Regions from separate parts of the Thalassospira sp. ABL2_045 genome, predicted to be linked through region 3. Evidence: riboswitches for the same ligand, from Rfam matches in the RefSeq annotation. Region 3 holds a riboswitch; each other region holds the start of a gene.

Region 1 (6,309 bases), 570 kb from region 3:
CTCCGGGGCCTTGCCATAAATATGCAGGCCATCACGGATCTGCAGTTCCTTGAGCTCGCACAGATAGTTATCAAGCTTCGCTAGCGCGCTTTCTTCGTCTTCGCCCGCTTCGATGCCGCAATCACGATCAAGTCCGATGCGGATCGCAAGTTCAAGGATGTCGCGTTTCAGGATCGCAAGGCGGCGGGGATCAACCGCAGCGGCATCATAATATTCATCGACCAGCGCTTCCAGATCCTTGAGCGGGCCGTAACTTTCTGCGCGCGTCAAAGGCGGGGTCAGATGATCAAGGATGACAGCCTGCGCACGGCGCTTGGCCTGTGTGCCTTCGCCCGGATCATTGACGATAAACGGATAGAAATGCGGCGTCGGACCAAAGACGGCCTCCGGAAAGCAGTCTTCGGACAGCGCCAGTGACTTGCCCGGCAGCCATTCCATATTGCCGTGCTTGCCAAAATGAATAATGGCATCGACGCCAAACACATGGCGCAGCCAGATATAAAAGGCGAAATAGTTGTGCGGCGGCACCAGGTCGGGCGAGTGATAGCTTTCAAGCGGATCGATGTTATACCCGCGCGCGGGCTGCAACCCAACCACCACATTGCCGAGCGGCAAGATCGAAAGGGCAAAGGCGTCCTGACCTGCCAGATAGAATGGATCCCTTGTCGGGTCGCCCCAGGCCTCAAACACCTGATCGCGGATGGATTGCGGCAGGGCATCAAACGCCTTTTGATAGTCCGTCCGGGACAAGGTCACGCGGATTTCACGGGTCGCAAGCGATTTGAAATCGTTGGTCGGCCCGGCCTTGATCGCCGCAATCAGGGCATCACCATCCGCAGGCAGATCATCAAGCGCGTATCCCTCGCCCTGCATGGCACGCAGCGTTTCGATCATGCCAGCCGGGGTATCAAGCCCCACACCATTGCCAAGCCGGGCATCCTTGTTGGGATAGTTCGCCATGACCATCGCAACCTTGCGCGCACTGCTGTCGGTTCTGCGCAAACGCACCCAGTTAGCAGCAAGTTCGGCGGTAAAGGCCACGCGATCGCGCACCGGGATGTATTTCACCAGATCAATCTGGGTCAGGTCATCCTTGCCCGCCGACCCCTTGAATGACACGGCACGTGACAGGATACGACCATCGACCTCGGGCAGGGCGACATTCATCGCGATGTCGCGCGCGGCCAAGCCATTGACGCCATCGCGCCAGGCTTCCTCGCCACCGCCGGACAACACCACCTGAAAGACCGGTGCATCGACCGCATCAAACGGCCCGCCTTTTCGTTCTGATCCCGGAACAGATATGGCAAAGCCGGTGGTATTAAGGATCAAATCCGCACTGGTTTCGGCCAGCCAATCCTCGACCAATGCGGCGGCCACCGGATCCTTGAGGCTGGCGACAAAAATCGGCAATGGATTCAGGCCGTTGGCGCAAAGTTCCTCAACCAGCGCGTCAATGACATCCAGATTGGCGGCCTGCACCAGCGAACGATAAAAGACAATTGGTGTAACCGGTTGATTCTTCACCCAGTTCGCCGTGATGTCATCAAGACTTGCCTGTGCCTTTCCCGGCCAATAGCCACCGGCCTTAACCAGCGGGGCGGCGGGTGACCAGTTCCAATTCACGTTTGAATTCAGGTTTTCATATATAAGGCGCAGTAAATTCTCGGAATTTTGTGGTCCGCCTTCGATCAGGTAGCGCCAGATATTCTGGTATTCACGCCCCTTGATGGTCGAAAGCAACAACAGCTCCGCATCAGGTTGATCATCACCGGGCAACAGGACCAAGGGAATGTCTTTGGCGCGCACAAGGGCAACCAGTTGTTCGATGCCATAATCCCAATAGCCACGCCCGCCCAGGATGCGCACGATGATGAATTTGGCATCAGAAAGCACATCCTCGATATAAAGATCGACCGACATGTTGTGGCCAAGCTGCAGCAAGCTTGCCAAACGCAAGGATGGTGTTGCATCCCCGAACGCCTCGACCAGACGGCCCTGTGCCCCGGCAAGACAGGCCAGCTCAGACTCGGCCGCAGACAGGATCACCACATCGCCGGGTTGCTGTCCAAGGTCGACGGCCTCACTGCCGTCGGTGACCATTCCGGGCTGGGCTGCCAATAGGTGCATTTGGGGATCCGTATCCTTGCGTCGTCAGGTCGAAAAAGGTGCCGAGACCGGATGCATTTTACAGCCGGTCTCAGGCAGGTTTCATCAGATCAAACAGGATCAGGCAGCCTTGATGGCAGCCACGATCGCATCGCGATCCAGGCCATGCAGACCAATCACCACCAGTTCCGACCGGCGCGTTTCCCCATCCGCCCACGGGCGGTCGAAATAGCGCTGGAAACGTTCACCAACACCCTGAACCACATGACGCATCGGTTTGCCCGGCACATCAAGGAACCCCTTGATCCGCAGGACATCGAACTGGCGCACAACATCAATCAGACGCTTTTCAAGGCTGGCCGGATCGCTGATCGCATCAAGGGCGACAACAAAGCTGTCGAAATCGTCATGGTCATGTTCGTGACCATCGTCATGATGGCTGGGCCGGCTATCAAGATCGTCTTCAGCTGCGGCACCAAGGCCCAGCAGGATCGCGTTTTCAACCCGTGAATGGTCGGTGGCGATGATCTTGACCGACGGCTTTTGAAGCTCCGCCCGGATATCGGCTTCGACCTTGCTGCGTTCGGCATCGCTCAGAAGGTCGGTTTTGTTCAGAACCACCATGTCCGCACAGTGAAGCTGCTCTTCAAACAGTTCTTCAAGCGGGCTTTCATGATCAAGATTGTCATCGGCTTCGCGCTGGGCCTGCACCGCATGATGATCATGGGCAAACAAGCCATCGCGCAGGGCGGCGCCATCAAGCACAGCCACCACACCATCGACTGTGACGCGCGAGCGGACTTCGGGCCAGTTAAACGCCTTTACCAGCGGTTTTGGCAGGGCGAGGCCAGATGTTTCGATAACGATATGGTCTGGTGGCGTATCACGATCAATCAGGTTCTGGATGGTTGGCAGGAAGTCATCGGCCACCGTGCAGCAGATGCAGCCATTGGCCAGTTCGACCACATCATCCTCTTCGCAGCCTTCGATGCCACAACCGTTGATGATGCCTCGATCAACACCGAGATCGCCAAATTCGTTAATGATCAGCGCAATGCGTTTGCCATCGGCATTTTCCAGCATGTTGCGGATCATGGTTGTTTTGCCAGCCCCCAGAAAACCGGTAATCACGGTTGCCGGGATTTTGCCCAATTGTGCCATTTCTGAAATCCTTAAAAATCAATTCTTTGAGTTGCTATATGTTGCTATTTGACCTGCATCGGAATGCCGGCCACCACAAGGGTGACCTTGTCTGCCAGCTCCGCGATGCGTTGATGCAGGCGCCCGGCATGATCACGAAAACTGCGCGCCATTGCATTTTCCGGCACGATGCCAAAGCCGACCTCGTTTGAAACAAAAAGGACCGGAACGATAAGTGTTGGCACCAGTTCACACAGTGCTGAGATCTCGGCATCAATGTCGCGATCTTCAAGCATCAGATTGGTCAGCCACAGGGTCAGGCAATCGACCAGAACCGGCTTACCGCCCGCGACGTTACAGGTCTGCAAAGCTGCACAAAGCGCAAGCGGTTCTTCGACAGTCTGCCAAAGATCGCCGCGCGATTGTTTGTGAAGATCGATGCGGTTGGCCATTTCATCATCCCAGGCTCGCCCGGTTGCGATATAGGTTCCCCCGCCCGCCTGATTGATGATGTTTTCGGCAAACCGGCTTTTGCCGGAGCGCGCCCCGCCAAGGATCAGATGCGTCCCGCCAAGGGGTGCAGAGGGGGGTAAAGTCTGGGTCATCCCGTTTATTCCTCGCCATGGCCTCCCACCGAGGCCCGATTGCGTCGCCACCATCAAAAGAATAGTGACACCTTCGGCAGGTTTCCTGGCTGCGGGCATGAAAGCGATCCGCCTTCCCGGTTGCCCGGTGGCTGGTCTGGCGCCATCGCGCCGACCCGGATCTCCCAACCCGATACAGTTGCGGGGGCAGCATCGGCCTTGCACCGATTTCCCATCACCGAACGGTGCGCCGAACCTATCAGGTTTGCCAAAAATGCCAAAGGTCATTCTGGGGACTTAACCCTTCGTTGCGCACACACCCTAATCGGAAGGTCAGTATTTGTAAGAATTGTCTGCTTGAGAGGTCATACCATTTCAGCCAACATCAAAACCGTTGCGCTGGAACTAGGGTCAGGACCTATTAATTTGATTTGAATGGCAGACGTTATATTTGCGAAATCCAAGGAAAAGCCTGCCGGGCGGGTTGGTATCCCGCACGAGGGATTTGACGCTGGAGTTTGCAAATATAACGTCTGTCCTTCGGATTAATCGGATTTGCACGGGCTAATTTGTCGTAAAACCTTGAAAGATAAATATCTTCCTGCAGTTTTACTCCGCGTATCCGCGCAAATCTGTTTAACCATTCAAACCAAATTAATAGGTCCTCACCCTAAAGACGGAAAAATCCGCAATCTGGCGAAAACCCGGGATTGAAAAGCACAAAACCCGGCTGGCAGCAGAAAAATCTGCGCCGAAACTCTTGGGGTAAACTGGAAGTTTGCAAGAACACATGGCTATACGCTCTCACCTATCGAAAATCCGACAGTTGAATGCGCCAACCTGGACCACTTCCTCTCGCAAGGACATGTGGCTGGGTTTGCTTGGTCGTTTGAACAGCCCGAACCCGTCCTTTCAGGACTTTCTTGAGGAATACGCCAACGAGGGCGAAGTCACGCTGGCACGGCGCGATGTCCGGGAAATCTTTGCAAAGGATGCCTCAAAGGGCGTGATCGCGACCATCATCTGGTCCCATGAACGGGGCATTCGGGTGAATGCGCTATCGCTGCTTGTACGCGACATGCCGACCCTTGTGACCCTGATGTCGATTGCCGATTTCGGGCAGGAAGAACTGAACGAACTGCTTTCACAGCCAGGCATTTCTGTTCCGACCGCAAGCAAGATGCTGTCGGCCTGTGGCAAAACCTATTGCGGCATGCCGGCCGCCATCATTGACGACACCATCATTCAGGTGATCGAAAGCGCGTCCTTTGCCGGCGACTTTCCGAATGTCGCCAAGCTCCGCGCAAAATCACGCAGTCGGCCGGTACCATACTATCAGGCCTATCTGCGGGATGTTTTCGATATTTGCGAAAAACATGACCTGAGCCCGGACATGGTGGACCGCTATCTGGCCGAACATGCCCTTGATGACATGGCATCAGACGTCGAACTGGCTTCTGCGTAACACGGCTTGGTTAAAATCGCTGATTAACGGCTGTCACGCGCCAACCGGGTTCTTCGACCTCGTCGATATATTCGAGTGTGGTCAAACCCAGCGTATCGACATGAAACGCCAGTGCCGCTTCAAGCGACAGGCCAAGTGCGTTGGCCAAAACCGCACGCACCGTACCGCCATGAAGAACAGCGACAATATCACGCCCGGCGAACGCATCGTTCAATCGTCCGAATACGGGCCCAACGCGCCCGACAACATCGGCGAAACTTTCACCCTTCGGGGGGTGCTGACGGGCAAAGTCCGTCCAGAAGCGTGTTGTTTCGCCCTTGGGCAAATCATTCCAGTTTTGCAGTTCCCAATCACCGAAATGCTGTTCGGCAAAACCACTTTCGCCCTGTGGGGCGACGTCGATATCCATGAAACTCTGCAGGCTTCGGGCCGTATCATGGGTCCGCGACAGGTGGCTGGTTACCCAAACCGCATCCCTTGGCAACTGCCCGGCAAGGGATGAGAGCGCCTTTTGATCCGTCAGATCAGCGGGCATATCGCTTTGGCCATAAACCAGTCGTTCGGGGTTTTTGACCGGGGCATGACGCACCAGCCACCAGCGTGTTGTTCTCATTGACTTCGTTATCCTTCGTATTCAGCCCACCATCAAATGACAGCGATAAAGGCAATCGCGACAAAAAGCTCGCTTACCAATTGGGTGGCGCCCAACACATCCCCTGTTTGACCGCCGATCTGCCATTTCGCCACCACCGCGACAAGACCAACAGCCAGAACCGCGCCCGCCAGAACCGCGATGGTCGCAATCAAGCCCGCCAAAACGAATGACAGGATGGCTGCGATAAGCACCGCAAGGCACGCCATCACCGGTTTTGGTGATCCCGCACCTTTGCCCAAACCATTGTCGCGCGCCGGCGGCAAAACATGCATCACAGCCGGCATGGCTGCGCGTGATGTTATGGCCATGACCAGAAACAGGATCGCTGCCTGTCCACTGTCACCGGCAGCAGATAA
Region 2 (6,309 bases), on a different contig from region 3:
GAATGTTCACATTGATCATGTTGTCCCATTCGGCGGTTTTAAGTTCCGACATGGGCGCAAGCGGCATCACACCGGCATTGTTGAAGATCGCATCAACCCGGCCAAACAGGTTGTGGGCGTGATAAACAAGCGCCTCGACACTGTCGGCATCGGTGACATCGACGGATCGGGTCATGGTTGATCCGCCGGCGGCCTCGATCTCGGCTGCGATCTCGTTGAGGCGTTCGGTGCGCCGTGCTGCCAGAACAACCCGGGCACCATGGCGAGCAAGAAGTTTTGCGGTCGCTTCGCCAATGCCGCTGCTGGCACCGGTGATGATGACGGTTTTGTTTTCGACGTAATTGATCTGGTTCGACATGACATCCTCCGTGTGTTTGCGTCACGGCGCTTAACCTGTCGTCTAAAGTGGGATTTCGAAATACACAGAACTCGAAACCGATTGCCTATTCCTCCAAGTGGCGATGTCTGTGCTTTTCCCGCTCGCCCACGGGTGTATATTCCATGGAAGGAAAACCAAGGGATTCTGGATGGAAAACTATCAAAGACTGTGTGCGCTGATTGACAAATACTGCGATCCGGATGGCACGGCCAAAACTTCGATTGATCCGGTGTCGCTGTATCGTTCAACCGGTCCGTCCCTCAAGGTGCCGACGATTTACCGGCCTTGCCTGTGCCTGATTATCTCGGGCGTCAAGGAAGTCACCCTTGGCGATGAGATGTTTCGATATCAGCGCGGCCAACTCCTGGCGGCGTCGGTAGACTTGCCGATTGTCGGCCATGTGACGGTGGCCAGCACCGATACGCCCTATCGCAGTTTGTCGCTGGATCTTGATGCCAAGACCCTTGGTGATCTGGTGACGGATATGGGCCTTGATCTGGGTATGGATGGTGAAAGCAGCCGCGGGCTTTTTGTCGAGGAAACGTCGCAGGAACTTATGGACTCCGTCCTTCGCGTCGTCGAATTGCTGGATCGGCCTGATGAGAGGCAGGTCATGTTGCCGATGTTGATCCGCGAAGTGCATTATCGTTTGCTGCGCACCGGCAAAGGGATCGAAATCGCGCGTCTGGCAATGGGGGGTAGCACCATGCAGCGCATTTCATCCGTCCTGCGATTGATGAAGGATAACTTTACTAAGCCGCTTCTGGTCGAGGAGCTGGCAAACCATGCCAATATGAGCCCGTCTTCCTTCCATCATCATTTCAAGCAGGTCACGGCAATGAGCCCGCTTCAGTACCAAAAGCGCCTGCGCCTGACGATGGCACGTCAGATCATGCTGGCCGAGATGAAGGATGCGGCAAGTGCGGCCTATGCGGTGGGGTATGAAAGCACATCGCAATTCAGTCGCGAATATTCCCGCATGTTTGGCGCCCCACCGATGCGCGATATCACCGCCATTCTGGGGCAGTCGCGACATCCGGGCGCACACGGAAATATCCCCGGCAGCCAAATCTGATTGCCGGGGATCAAATATGCGTTGTCGTGGTGGCTGGGTTAACCCTGTTGCTGATTACCCAGTGCCGGCAAGTGCTGGAACATCCAGGTTTCACTGAGCGGGCTATCGCCGCGCTTCAGATACATCCGAAGGTCAACCGGATCGGTGCCAGAAGCTTTAAGGTCAAAGGCCGCGCGCCAGATACGCGTATCCATGATCGGTTCGATCTTCGTACGGACAATCTCGCCGCGTGAGGATGTCACAACCACTTCCGGGAATTCGCCATAGGCAAGGGTTCCCAAAACCTCGCCTTCGAACTCGACGGAAAACTTGATCTCGTCTTTCGGGCGGTTGGTGCCGGGCTCTCCGCCACGGCCCATGCGGGTGGCGGTGGCGCGTGCGAGTTCCTTGACCGGGAAAGGATTGTGGGCCTGCCAATGCAGGCGGTATTTGAACTGATAGCTGTTGCCTGCCTTGGCTTCGCCATTGGGCACCCAGAAGGCGGCAATGTTATCGTGGATTTCATCGTCGGTCGGGATTTCGATCAGCTGTACCGCGCCGTCATTCCATTCACCTTTCGGTTCGACCCACAGGCTCGGGCGGCGGTGATAGCGCACGCCATCCAGATAGTTATTTACATCGCGATCTCGCTGCATCAGGCCAAAGCCACGCGGGTTATGGTCGCCAAAGGCCGATGCGCGAATGGTTTCCGGGTTATTGAGCTGTCGCCAGATGCGCTCGCCGCCACCGGTCCAGAGCTCCAACCCGTCGCTGTCATGCACTTCCGGGCGCCAGTCAAAGCGGAATGATTTGTTCTGTTCGGAATACCAGAACATGCTGGTTAGCGGCGCGATGCCCAGCCGTTCGATGTCTTTTCGCACAAACAGATGCTTTTCAACATCCATGGTGACCCCTTCGCCGCGATAAAGCAGGAATTTATAGGCACCCGTGATGCTCGGCCCATCCAGCAGGGCATAGACCGTCACCGGGTCTTCGGGGTTCTTGGCCGGTTCGATAAAGAACTGTCGGAAATCGGGGAATTCTTCGGGGGTGTTGGACGCAGTATTGACCGCGATCCCGCGTGCCGACAGGCCATATTGGCCTTCATCACCAATGGCGCGGAAATACGAAGCGCCAAGAAACGCCGCCCAGTCCTGGGTTTTCCAATCATCACGCGCCTGATTTTCATGCAGGCGGAAACCGGCAAAGCCGCTATTGGCGGGCAGTTGGTGGGCAATGCTGTCTTCAGGCATGTCAAAGTAATCGGGCTTATAGATCACCTCGCGCGCCTGCCCGTTTTCTAAAAGATACATATGCACCGGTTTGGCGAAATACATACCCAGATGGAAGAAGGTCAGCGGATAGGTGCCCGATCCGTCAGAAAACGGCGAATGATCGCGTTTGTAATGCAGCTTGCCATGGGTATCGTAATCGATCTTGCCGACAATTTCCGGGTTCGGGGCAACAGGTGCTTCATAGGGCTCGGTCGCCATTACCTTGGCGCGTTCGATCAGGCTGGCAAAATCAAAGCTTTGCGCATTGCCCAGATCAAGACCGGAGACCTCGGCCATCGCATGGCTATAAAGCGACATTCCCGGCAGGATCAGGCCAGCGGCGGCGATGGATTTCAAAAAGCGTCTGCGTTCCACGGAAGTCGTCATTTTCACCATGTTCCGATGATTGCGTTACTCGGCAAAGCATACCGGGCAGTGTGGAGGTAATCGGGACGAATGATGGCAAATTCAAGGTGACGATACGCTGACCTGACACGGACGCGCGGCGCTTGACGAACAGTGTTATTTGTGTGAAATCAATTTCTTGTCGGTATCCGAAATTCGGATAAAGGGAATTCGATGTGGTCTGGTCTTGCCAGATCATTGACCGAAGCTGCCCCCGCAACTGTAGGCGGTGAGCATTTTCTGATTTAGCCACTGGGTAATGCCCGGGAAGGCCAGAAAATGCAGTGACCCGTGAGCCAGGAGACCTGCCGACATAAGCACGACGGACCGGGCGGGGTGCCCCGGAGGATGTCGGTACATGTCGCGTTATCCGCAGGTTGGAGCTCATTCTATCTGCGTTTAATCCCGAACATTTCCCGCCATTTTTCAGCACGCTAGCCAGTCCCTTGACGAGAGCAACTGTGATGTTATGTTATAACATAACATTTATGAGGCGGGTTGGTTCCATTCCATAAAAAGGGTTTCGATCTGCCTCCGTGAGAGGACAATGACGTGATTACAATGAACAAACAGGGTCTGGCAGTCGGGGTGATTGCTGCTGGATTGGCATTCATGAGTGTGGGCGCTCAAGCAACCGATTATCCGCTGACGCTTGAGAATTGCGGGCGCAGCGTGACTTTTGAAAAGGCACCGGAACGCGTTGTTTCGCTTGGCCAAAGCAATACCGAAATCCTGTATCGGTTGGGATTGGCTGACAAGGTTGTCGGAACCGCTGTGTGGTTTAATCCGGTGGCAGAGAAATACCGCGAAGCCAATGCCAAGGTGAAGCGCCTGGCCGATAATGATCCCAGCTTTGAAAGTGTTGTTGGTCAGAAACCAGATCTTGTCACCAACCAGTATCAGTGGCATGTCGGCCCGAACGGTGCGGTCGGCACGGTCGCGCAGTTCAATGAGCTGTCCATTCCGGTTTATACCGCACCGGCCGATTGTGTCGGCAAGGATAACAGCACGGGTGGGGATGGTACGCGCCTTGATGCGTTTTCGATGGATCTGATCTATCAGACGATCAGCGAAATGGCCCTGATCTTTGACGTTGAAGATCGCGGTGAAAAGCTTGTTGCAGACCTGCGCGCCCGTGAACAGGCGGCGCGGGCCAGTGTCGAAAGCATCGATGGTAGCGGTATCAGCGCCCTTTTCTGGTTCTCAAGCGCCGAGATTGATGTTGATCCCTATGTTGCCGGGCAAAAAGGTGCACCGGGTTATATCGCCAATATCCTGAATGTCAGAAATGTCATCGACAGTGACGATGAATGGCCGAAAGTCGGTTGGGAAACTATTGCGCGCGCCAATCCGGACATTATCGCAATCGGCAAAATGGAACGTCGCCGTTTCCCGGCTGATGACTGGGAGCTGAAAATGAAGTTTCTCAAATCCGATCCGGTGACCAGTCAGATGGATGCGGTTCGCAATGACCGGATTGTGGTGATTGACGCAATGTCGATGAATCCGACGATCCGTACCATCGATGGTATTGAATTGATGGCCAAGGCGATTGTCGATCTGCGCCAGAGCCAAATCAATTGACGGTCCTGCTATCTTCAATCGTCGGACGTCGCACCAGCGCAGCTTTTGCTGCGCTGGTGTTGCTTGGCCTCGCGCTCGCCTTTGCCGCGTCGGTGGGGGAAACATCCATCCCGATCCGTACGGTGATGGATACCATCGCCAATCATGTGTGGGGTGCCGGTTACGCGATTGATCCGATTGATTCCGGTATTGTCTGGAACTATCGCCTGAGCCGGGCGGTGGTTGCTGCGTCCTGCGGGGCGGCATTGGCCCTGTCCGGCGCAGTCCTGCAGGCACTTTTACGTAATGCGCTTGCCGATCCCTATTTGCTTGGTATTTCTGCCGGGGCGTCAACGGGGGCGGTCAGTGTTGCGATGCTCGGTATCGGGGCTGGCATGTTTGGCATGTCGGAGGGCGCGTTTATCGGCTCTGTCGTGGCGTTTGCCTTTGTCTCGCTGCTGGCGTTGCAGGCAGGACGCGGCACCGGTGCGATCATTTTGGCGGGTATTGCCGGTGCGCAGCTTTTTAATGCCCTGACGTCGTTTATCGTCACAAAGTCCGCGAGTGCCGAGGAAGCTCGCGGCATCATGTTCTGGCTTTTGGGTAATCTAAGTGGTGTGCGCTGGCCGGATGCGTCACTTGCCCTGCCGATCGCCATTGTTGGATTGCTGGTCTGTCTTTGGCATGCGCGCGCACTTGATGCCTTTACCTTCGGTCGGGACTCAGCCGCATCACTTGGTGTGCCGGTGCGTCGTGTTTACGTCATCCTGATTGGGGTTTCGGCGCTGATGACGGCGGTGATGGTCAGTATTGTCGGATCCATCGGGTTTGTCGGGCTGGTTATTCCGCATGCGGCGCGTTTCTTCGTTGCCAATCGTCATGGGCTTTTGTTGCCCTTGTCCGCATTGATCGGCGCACTTTTCCTTGTCGGGGCGGATGTGATTTCCCGGGTGATTGTGCCGGGGCAGGTTCTGCCAATCGGGGTGATTACGGCCCTTGTCGGTGCGCCGGCCTTCGCGCTTATTCTCTGTCACGGAAGGGTCTTGCGATGACCTTGGAACTTCGCAATGTCGACTGGTCGGTCGGTTTCAAAAAGATCGTGCGGGATGTCAGCTTGCGCGTTGAGCCGGGCGAATTCCTTGGCGTCATCGGCCCGAATGGATCGGGTAAAACCAGCATGATGTCGGTTTTGGCCGGTATCCGCCCGCCATCTGATGGCATGGCGCTGCTTGACGACCAAGCAATGGGCAAGGTTGGGCGTCGCAATCTGGCGCGCCGGATCGGATTTGTCGAACAGCAGGCCGATACCATTGATCGCATCACCGTGCGCGAAGCTGTTTCGCTTGGGCGGACACCCTATCTCAGTCTGCTCTCGCCTTGGTCCGGGGGCGATGATGATATCGTTGCCAACGCGCTTGAACGGGTTGCGATGGCCAATATGGCGGACCGCATATGGCACACATTGTCCGGTGGGGAAAAGCAACGGGTTCATATCGCCCGTGCACTGGCACAGCAACCTGATTACCTGTTTCTGGATGAGCCGACCAACCATCTTGATATCCGTCATCAGCTTGGGCTTTTGGAGCTGGTGCATGATTTGCCGGTGACTGTGGTGGCTGCTCTGCATGACCTGA
Region 3 (6,309 bases):
CCGGCTTCAATCGCCTTGGCCATGCCGCCCTGTTCTTCGACCTCGGCGATATGGGCCCATGCCTTTTCCGCCAGATCGCGGGTCAGGCGTTCGACATAATATGAGCCACCCCACGGATCGATAACGTTGGTGGTGCCGCTTTCCTGTTGCAGGAACAGTTGGGTATTACGGGCAATCCGGGCCGAGAAATCGGTCGGCAGGGCCAATGCCTCATCCAGTGCATTGGTATGCAGCGACTGGGTATGGCCTTGGGTCGATGCCATGGCTTCAACGCAGGTACGGATGACGTTGTTAAACACGTCCTGGGCTGTCAGCGACCAGCCCGATGTCTGGCTGTGGGTGCGCAGCGAGAGTGACTTGGGGTTTTGCGGATCGAACTGTTTGATCAGTTTGGCCCAGATCATGCGGGCCGCCCGCATCTTGGCGATTTCCATGAAGAAGTTCATGCCAATCGCCCAGAAGAACGACAGACGCGGCGCAAATTTATCAATCGGAAGACCCGCCGCCTGACCGGCACGGGCATATTCGATGCCATCGGCCAGCGTATAGGCCAGCTCAAGATCGGCCGTCGCACCGGCTTCCTGCATGTGATAGCCGGAAATCGAGATCGAGTTGAATTTCGGCATGTTTTGCGAGGTAAATGCAAAGATGTCCGAAATGATGCGCATCGATGGTTTTGGGGGATAGATATAGGTGTTGCGCACCATGAATTCTTTCAGAATGTCATTCTGAATGGTGCCAGAAAGCTGTTCGTGCTTCACACCCTGTTCTTCGGCCGCTGCGATATAGAGCGCCATCACTGGCAGAACCGCACCATTCATGGTCATGGAAACCGACATCTGATCAAGCGGGATGCCATCAAAAAGGGTTCGCATGTCATAGATGCTGTCAATCGCCACACCGGCCATGCCGACATCACCAGCAACGCGCGGATGATCACTGTCATAGCCACGGTGGGTGGCCAGGTCGAAGGCAATCGAAAGGCCCTTTTGCCCGGCGGCAAGGTTACGGCGATAAAACGCGTTGGATTCCTCAGCCGTCGAGAAACCGGCATATTGGCGGATCGTCCAGGGACGCTGCACATACATGGTCGGATAAGGACCGCGCAAAAACGGCGGCATGCCCGGCATGGTGTTTAAATGATCAATCCCGTCCAGATCCTTGGGGCCATAGGATGATTTGACATCAATCCCTTCTGGCGTGGTCCAGGGCGTGCTTTCAAACGGGTCTTTCGCACCGGCGGACGCGCCATCAAACAGCGGAAGATCGGAGAAATCAGGAATGCGGGTCATGGTTATTTCTCCCCCTGTTTGCCAAGAAGATGATCAAGTGCGGTGCCACAAATGCCAAGGACATCGGCCCCGACAAAGACAAATTCATCAATGCCGGCGGCCTCGTATTCGGACCTCGCATCGCCGGGATGTCCGGCAAGGTAAACGAGGCTGGCTCCTTTGGCCTTAAGTGCCTTGGCAACGTCGGCTGCCATGTCGGCATACTGTGGGTCCGATCCGCAAATCACGGCGATCTTGGTCCCGCTATCGGCAAAGGCGGATGCAAGCGCATCGGCCATCTCAAAGCCGTTATTGGTGATGGCTTCGATCCCGCCGGCTTCAAAGAAGTTGCGTGCAAAGGTCGCGCGTGCGGTGTGCTGGGCGACCTTGCCAAGATTGGCCAGGAAGACCTGCGGGAAGGCGCCGGTCTTTGCCTTGTGGCCATCTGCGCGTTTGCGAAGTGCTTCATAACTTTCCGAAAGACGGTGCTCGGGCAGTGCGCCGATACGGGTCGCGGCACTGGTGCCATAAAGATCGGTAAACATGTGTCCGATGGTGGCCCCGGCACGCGCCGCCTCGATCATGGCCGAAAGGCTTTTGCCGACGGTGCCGTCAAACTTGGTCTGGCGGGCCTTGGCATCGGCAATGATCGCCTCAAGATCGGGGGCTTCACACGCGACCTGGGCTTCAGAGATATTGGGGAATTCCGAAACACCGGTCAGCGGATCACGACGGGTGGCAAGGCGTTTTTCACGTGCGTTCCAGACAGTCTCGATCTCGGTCTTCAGGCTGCCATTGGCAAGCGCACTCAGGATGCCACCCGACGATTCAAGCGACTGGAATTTCGACCAGGCGGTCTTTGCCAGTTCCTTGGTCAGGTTTTCGATAAACCACGATCCTCCTGCCGGATCAATCACCCGGTGCACATTGCTTTCTTCCTGCAAGATCAACTGCGTGTTACGCGCAATACGGCGCGCAAAGCCATCGGGCAGGCCAATCAGATGATCATAGGGCAGGCAGGTCACACTATCCGCACCGCCAAGACCGGCAGCAAAGCTTGTGACTGTGGTGCGCAGCATATTGACCCACGGATCAACCTTGGTCATTGCCATTTCGGTGGAAACCGCATTGATTGTGATCGTCGCATCCTCGGCACCCGATGCCGAAAGAACGCGGCTCCACATCATGCGTAGGGCACGAAGCTTGGCAATTCCGGCAAAAAAGTCCGTGCCGATGGCGGCGTTAAACACCATCGCGCCCGCGGCCTGATCGACCGCCATTCCGGCATCGGTCAGGGCACGCAAATATGTCACCCCGCTTGCCAACAGGCAGGCCAGTTCCTGACCATCGGTGGCACCAGCATTATAATAAGGGGCACCATTGACCGAAATCGCAGCCGCCAGCGGGAACAGATCAATCAGCTCAACTGCAACGCTTGCCGCGTGATCAACCGCTTCCTTGGCGCCACAGGGCAGGGTGCCGGTCGTGGCCAGGGTTCCGATCGGATCGATGTTAAAGGCCGGGGCGGCTTCATCCGCACCATCGGTATTTGCAATATGTGCTGCCAAAAGGGCTGCGGCCGGAACGCCGGCGGCACCGCCATCAAGGCCGATGGTGGCAAGGTTGGTGTATACATCATCAAGGGCGGCATCGAGATCGGCCAGACAATGAATGGCGACCCCGTCCACGCCGACTTCGGCAGAACTGATTTCGCGCCCGGCGCAGGCAGCGGCATCAAGTTTCAGCGTGATCGATGTGGCACCGTTTTCAAGATCTTCAAGGATCGCGGCGTTGGTCGCCTTGGGATCGGGATGGGTATGAAGCTGGCGGATGTCCCACCCGGTAACGGTTTCGCGCGGCTCGACCGTGGCATTGAGAACTTCATGGATCAGCCGGGTCGCGTCATCCTGATCATCGGCGGTATAGATCGGCTGAACGGAAAAACCATCTAGCGTATTGGTGACAAGCTTCTTTTCGAACGGCGCGCCTTTAAGGGCGTCCTCGGCAAGCTTGCGCCAACTGGCGTAGTCAGCAGATGGAAATTCGGATGCGAGCTTTAGCGGGTCGGACATGGTTTCTCCCGGCTTGGTTCATCCCGGCCTTGATGCGACTCCATATGGGGTCTCCATATGGCGTTGGGCACGGAACGTTGCCAAATTCTATTCTACTACGGATTCCCAGTACCCGGTACACCCCGCCCGGCCCATTCATACCAAGAAAACACCATCGGTATTCTGACTCGTGCAAATGCCTGCAAAAAGGGCCTTTGCGCTTACAGTTGCGGGGGCAGTTCCGGGTTTGGCCACACTGCTTTAACGCAGGCCCGCACCGGATTCCCGACCATGTTTTCCGGTCACATTCGCGACATGGCGGTTTATAGCACCTGCTCCTAATTCCGTAAATAGGCATGGAAATACCTATTTAGGCGGATATGCCACCCGAAAAATCAGGTTTCCGTAACGTTATATCACCGGAAACATTGGGGTTTTGTCGGATCAGTCGCGGTTTCGGCTCTGGCGGGTGTGGTTCATAACGGCCTGATACTTTCGCGGAACAGGTGCAAGATCGGGGTGAAGACAGAACATTGCGTGGCAAAAATTTGGCGTGTTTAACCAATTTGACATTTTCATCTGTCAGTTTGGACTTGTCCCAATTCTCGGAGTATCGCCATCCATGAACGCGCTCAGCGCCATGCCGTCGCAATTTTGTCCTGATGGACTTGTTGCGTTCGCCGACGACAGTCCCAGCGCCAAGGCAGCCCTTGAAACCGTGCTGCGCCGGGCCGGATATGACGTGGCCGGTTTTGATTGTGCCGATGATCTGATCGATCAGCTTGACGGCATGTGTCCGAATGCCATCATTCTGGATATCGAAATGCCGGGCATGAGCGGCTTTGAAGCTTTCTGCGAAATCCGCCGCCGTTATCCCAACAGCGACAATGTGCCGGTCTTCTTCTTCTCGGCCCACTATGACGCCGATACCCGCGCACAGGCCGACGCGCTGGGGGCTGCTGATTTCATCAGCAAGGATGCCAGCCCGAAAGTCGTTCTCGAACAGCTCAACCGGGTTCTCGGCAATTCCATGAGCGCCTGCTAAGCGCTTAAATCATGATATTGCAATGATCAACGCTCTGCCTTGGCAGGGCGTTTTTTATATGGGTGAAAGGCTGGTCTTGCTTGCCTTCATTCCCATATTTCGGGCATAGCATGATCGGGGTTCATACCCCGCTACCACGTCCATCCAGTCCCGGAGCGCCCCGCAATGCCCCATTCTCCAGCGTCACCTGCTGCCAATCCGATTCTCGTTGAAGCCACCCGCGGCACCATGGTCGAAAGTTTTCACCGTGGCCGGTATGTGGTGATAAAAGCAGATGGCACGGTGATTGATGAGGGCGGCGATATTGATACGCTGATGTATCCGCGCTCCGCCATCAAGCCGCTTTTGGCGATTCCGCTGATTGAAAGCGGTGCAGCCGATGCCTTTGGTGTTGAAGACAAACACATCGCACTTGCCTGCTCCTCGCATAATGGCGAGGAAGAGCATGCAAATACGGTCGCCACATGGCTGGAACAAATCGGACTGTCGGTTGATGCGCTGGAATGCGCAGCGCATTACTCGCTGAGCCTTAATGCCGCGATCAAGCAGGCGTCTGATCATGTCAAACTGACCAAGGCGCATAATAACTGCTCGGGCAAGCATGCCGGGTTCCTGACCACTGCGCAGCATCTTGGCGAAGATCCCGTCGGTTACATTGAAGAGCAGCACCCGGTGCAGCAGCGCCTGATCAAGGTGCTCGAAGACATGGGTGATTGTGATTTGTCCGCCTCCCCGCGCGGTATTGATGGCTGCGGCATTCCGGTGATCGGCATGCGCCTGCGTGATCTTGGCCTTGCCATGGCGCGCATGGCCGATCCATCGGAACTTTCCGAAACGCGCAGTGATGCTATCAAACGCATCCGCACGGGCTGCGCCAAAGCGCCGTTCATGGTGGCGGGGACCGGCCGGTTCTGCAGTGCGATTATGGAAGAATGCGGCGAGGACGCGCTGGTCAAGGTCGGGGCAGAGGGCGTTTATTGTGCAGCCTTCCCCAAACAGGGGCTTGGTGTCGCGCTCAAGATTGATGATGGCACTCAGCGCGGGGCAGAGGTTGCGATGGGCGCGATCTTGCGCAAACATGGCGTGATCGACGATGCCCGGGCGGAGGTGCTTAAAAACCATCTGACCCCGGTTCTGACCAACTGGGCGGGCAATTATGCCGGGGACTTACGCCCGGCCTTCTGATGGCCAATCACCAAACGGGGAACGAATGCAAAGCATTGCGGCCTATATTTTTGCGGCCATTGCCGAAATTGCCGGATGTTTTGCCTTCTGGGCCTGGCTGCGATCTGGGAAATCGATCCTTTGGGTCGTGCCCGGTGTGGTCTCGCTTATTATCTTTGCCTGGCTTCTGACCCGGGTTGAGGCCGACTTTGCCGGGCGGGCCTATGCCGCCTATGGCGGGGTTTATATCACCGCCTCGATCTTCTGGATGTGGGTGGTCGAACGCAGCATGCCCGATCGCTGGGATGTCACCGGCTTGCTGGTGTGCCTTCTGGGGGCGGGCATCATCCTATTTGCCCCGCGCTAGTGTGATCAGGCTTTCTCGGCTTTTTCGTCGGGCTTGTTGCCGGTGCGGTCTTCGGCGGGCAGCAGCACATGGAACGTGGTGCCCTTGCCGACCTCGGTTTCAAGCCAGATCCGCCCGCCATGACGCACGGTGACGATATCATGGGTGATCGACAATCCCTGTCCCGTGCCCTTGCCGACTTCCTTGGTGGTAAAGAACGGGTTGAAGACCTTTGACCGGTCTTCCTTGGCAATGCCGGTGCCGTTATCGGAAATCGAAATCAATATGCTGTCATCAAGGGACATCGTCTTGACCGTGATATGGCCTTCATCGGGTTTGCGCCCGGCGGCCTGAATGGCTTGTGCTGCATTGACGATCAGATTGAGGAAGACCTGATTGACCTCGTTGATATGGCACGGAATATGCGGAATT

What was found. A riboswitch is a leader RNA that binds a small molecule or an ion and turns the genes downstream of it on or off. The one in region 3 is predicted to bind cobalamin.
Region 1: another riboswitch for cobalamin. It lies ahead of cobU (bifunctional adenosylcobinamide kinase/adenosylcobinamide-phosphate guanylyltransferase); the one in region 3 lies ahead of ACXAIA_RS03385 (methylmalonyl-CoA mutase family protein).
Region 2: another riboswitch for cobalamin. It lies ahead of ACXAIA_RS16105 (ABC transporter substrate-binding protein); the one in region 3 lies ahead of ACXAIA_RS03385 (methylmalonyl-CoA mutase family protein).

What each region holds. Positions count from the first base shown of each region.
Region 1 covers NZ_JBSWYV010000001.1:168,446-174,754, forward strand. The annotation lists gene cobN (cobaltochelatase subunit CobN) at 1-2,130, opposite strand, end outside; gene cobW (cobalamin biosynthesis protein CobW) at 2,230-3,270, opposite strand; gene cobU (bifunctional adenosylcobinamide kinase/adenosylcobinamide-phosphate guanylyltransferase) at 3,315-3,854, opposite strand; cobalamin riboswitch at 3,913-4,103, opposite strand; gene ACXAIA_RS00790 (hypothetical protein) at 4,624-5,298, shown strand; gene ACXAIA_RS00795 (histidine phosphatase family protein) at 5,309-5,911, opposite strand; gene cobS (adenosylcobinamide-GDP ribazoletransferase) at 5,944-6,309, opposite strand, start outside.
Region 2 covers NZ_JBSWYV010000012.1:29,513-35,821, forward strand. The annotation lists gene ACXAIA_RS16090 (SDR family oxidoreductase) at 1-358, opposite strand, end outside; gene ACXAIA_RS16095 (AraC family transcriptional regulator) at 528-1,454, shown strand; gene ACXAIA_RS16100 (OpgD/OpgG family glucan biosynthesis protein) at 1,493-3,094, opposite strand; cobalamin riboswitch at 3,239-3,439, shown strand; gene ACXAIA_RS16105 (ABC transporter substrate-binding protein) at 3,674-4,696, shown strand; gene ACXAIA_RS16110 (FecCD family ABC transporter permease) at 4,693-5,727, shown strand; gene ACXAIA_RS16115 (ABC transporter ATP-binding protein) at 5,724-6,309, shown strand, end outside.
Region 3 covers NZ_JBSWYV010000001.1:736,090-742,398, forward strand. The annotation lists gene scpA (methylmalonyl-CoA mutase) at 1-1,292, opposite strand, end outside; gene ACXAIA_RS03385 (methylmalonyl-CoA mutase family protein) at 1,295-3,343, opposite strand; cobalamin riboswitch at 3,479-3,658, opposite strand; gene ACXAIA_RS03390 (response regulator) at 3,945-4,367, shown strand; gene ACXAIA_RS03395 (asparaginase) at 4,533-5,552, shown strand; gene ACXAIA_RS03400 (YnfA family protein) at 5,578-5,898, shown strand; gene ACXAIA_RS03405 (two-component system sensor histidine kinase NtrB) at 5,904-6,309, opposite strand, start outside.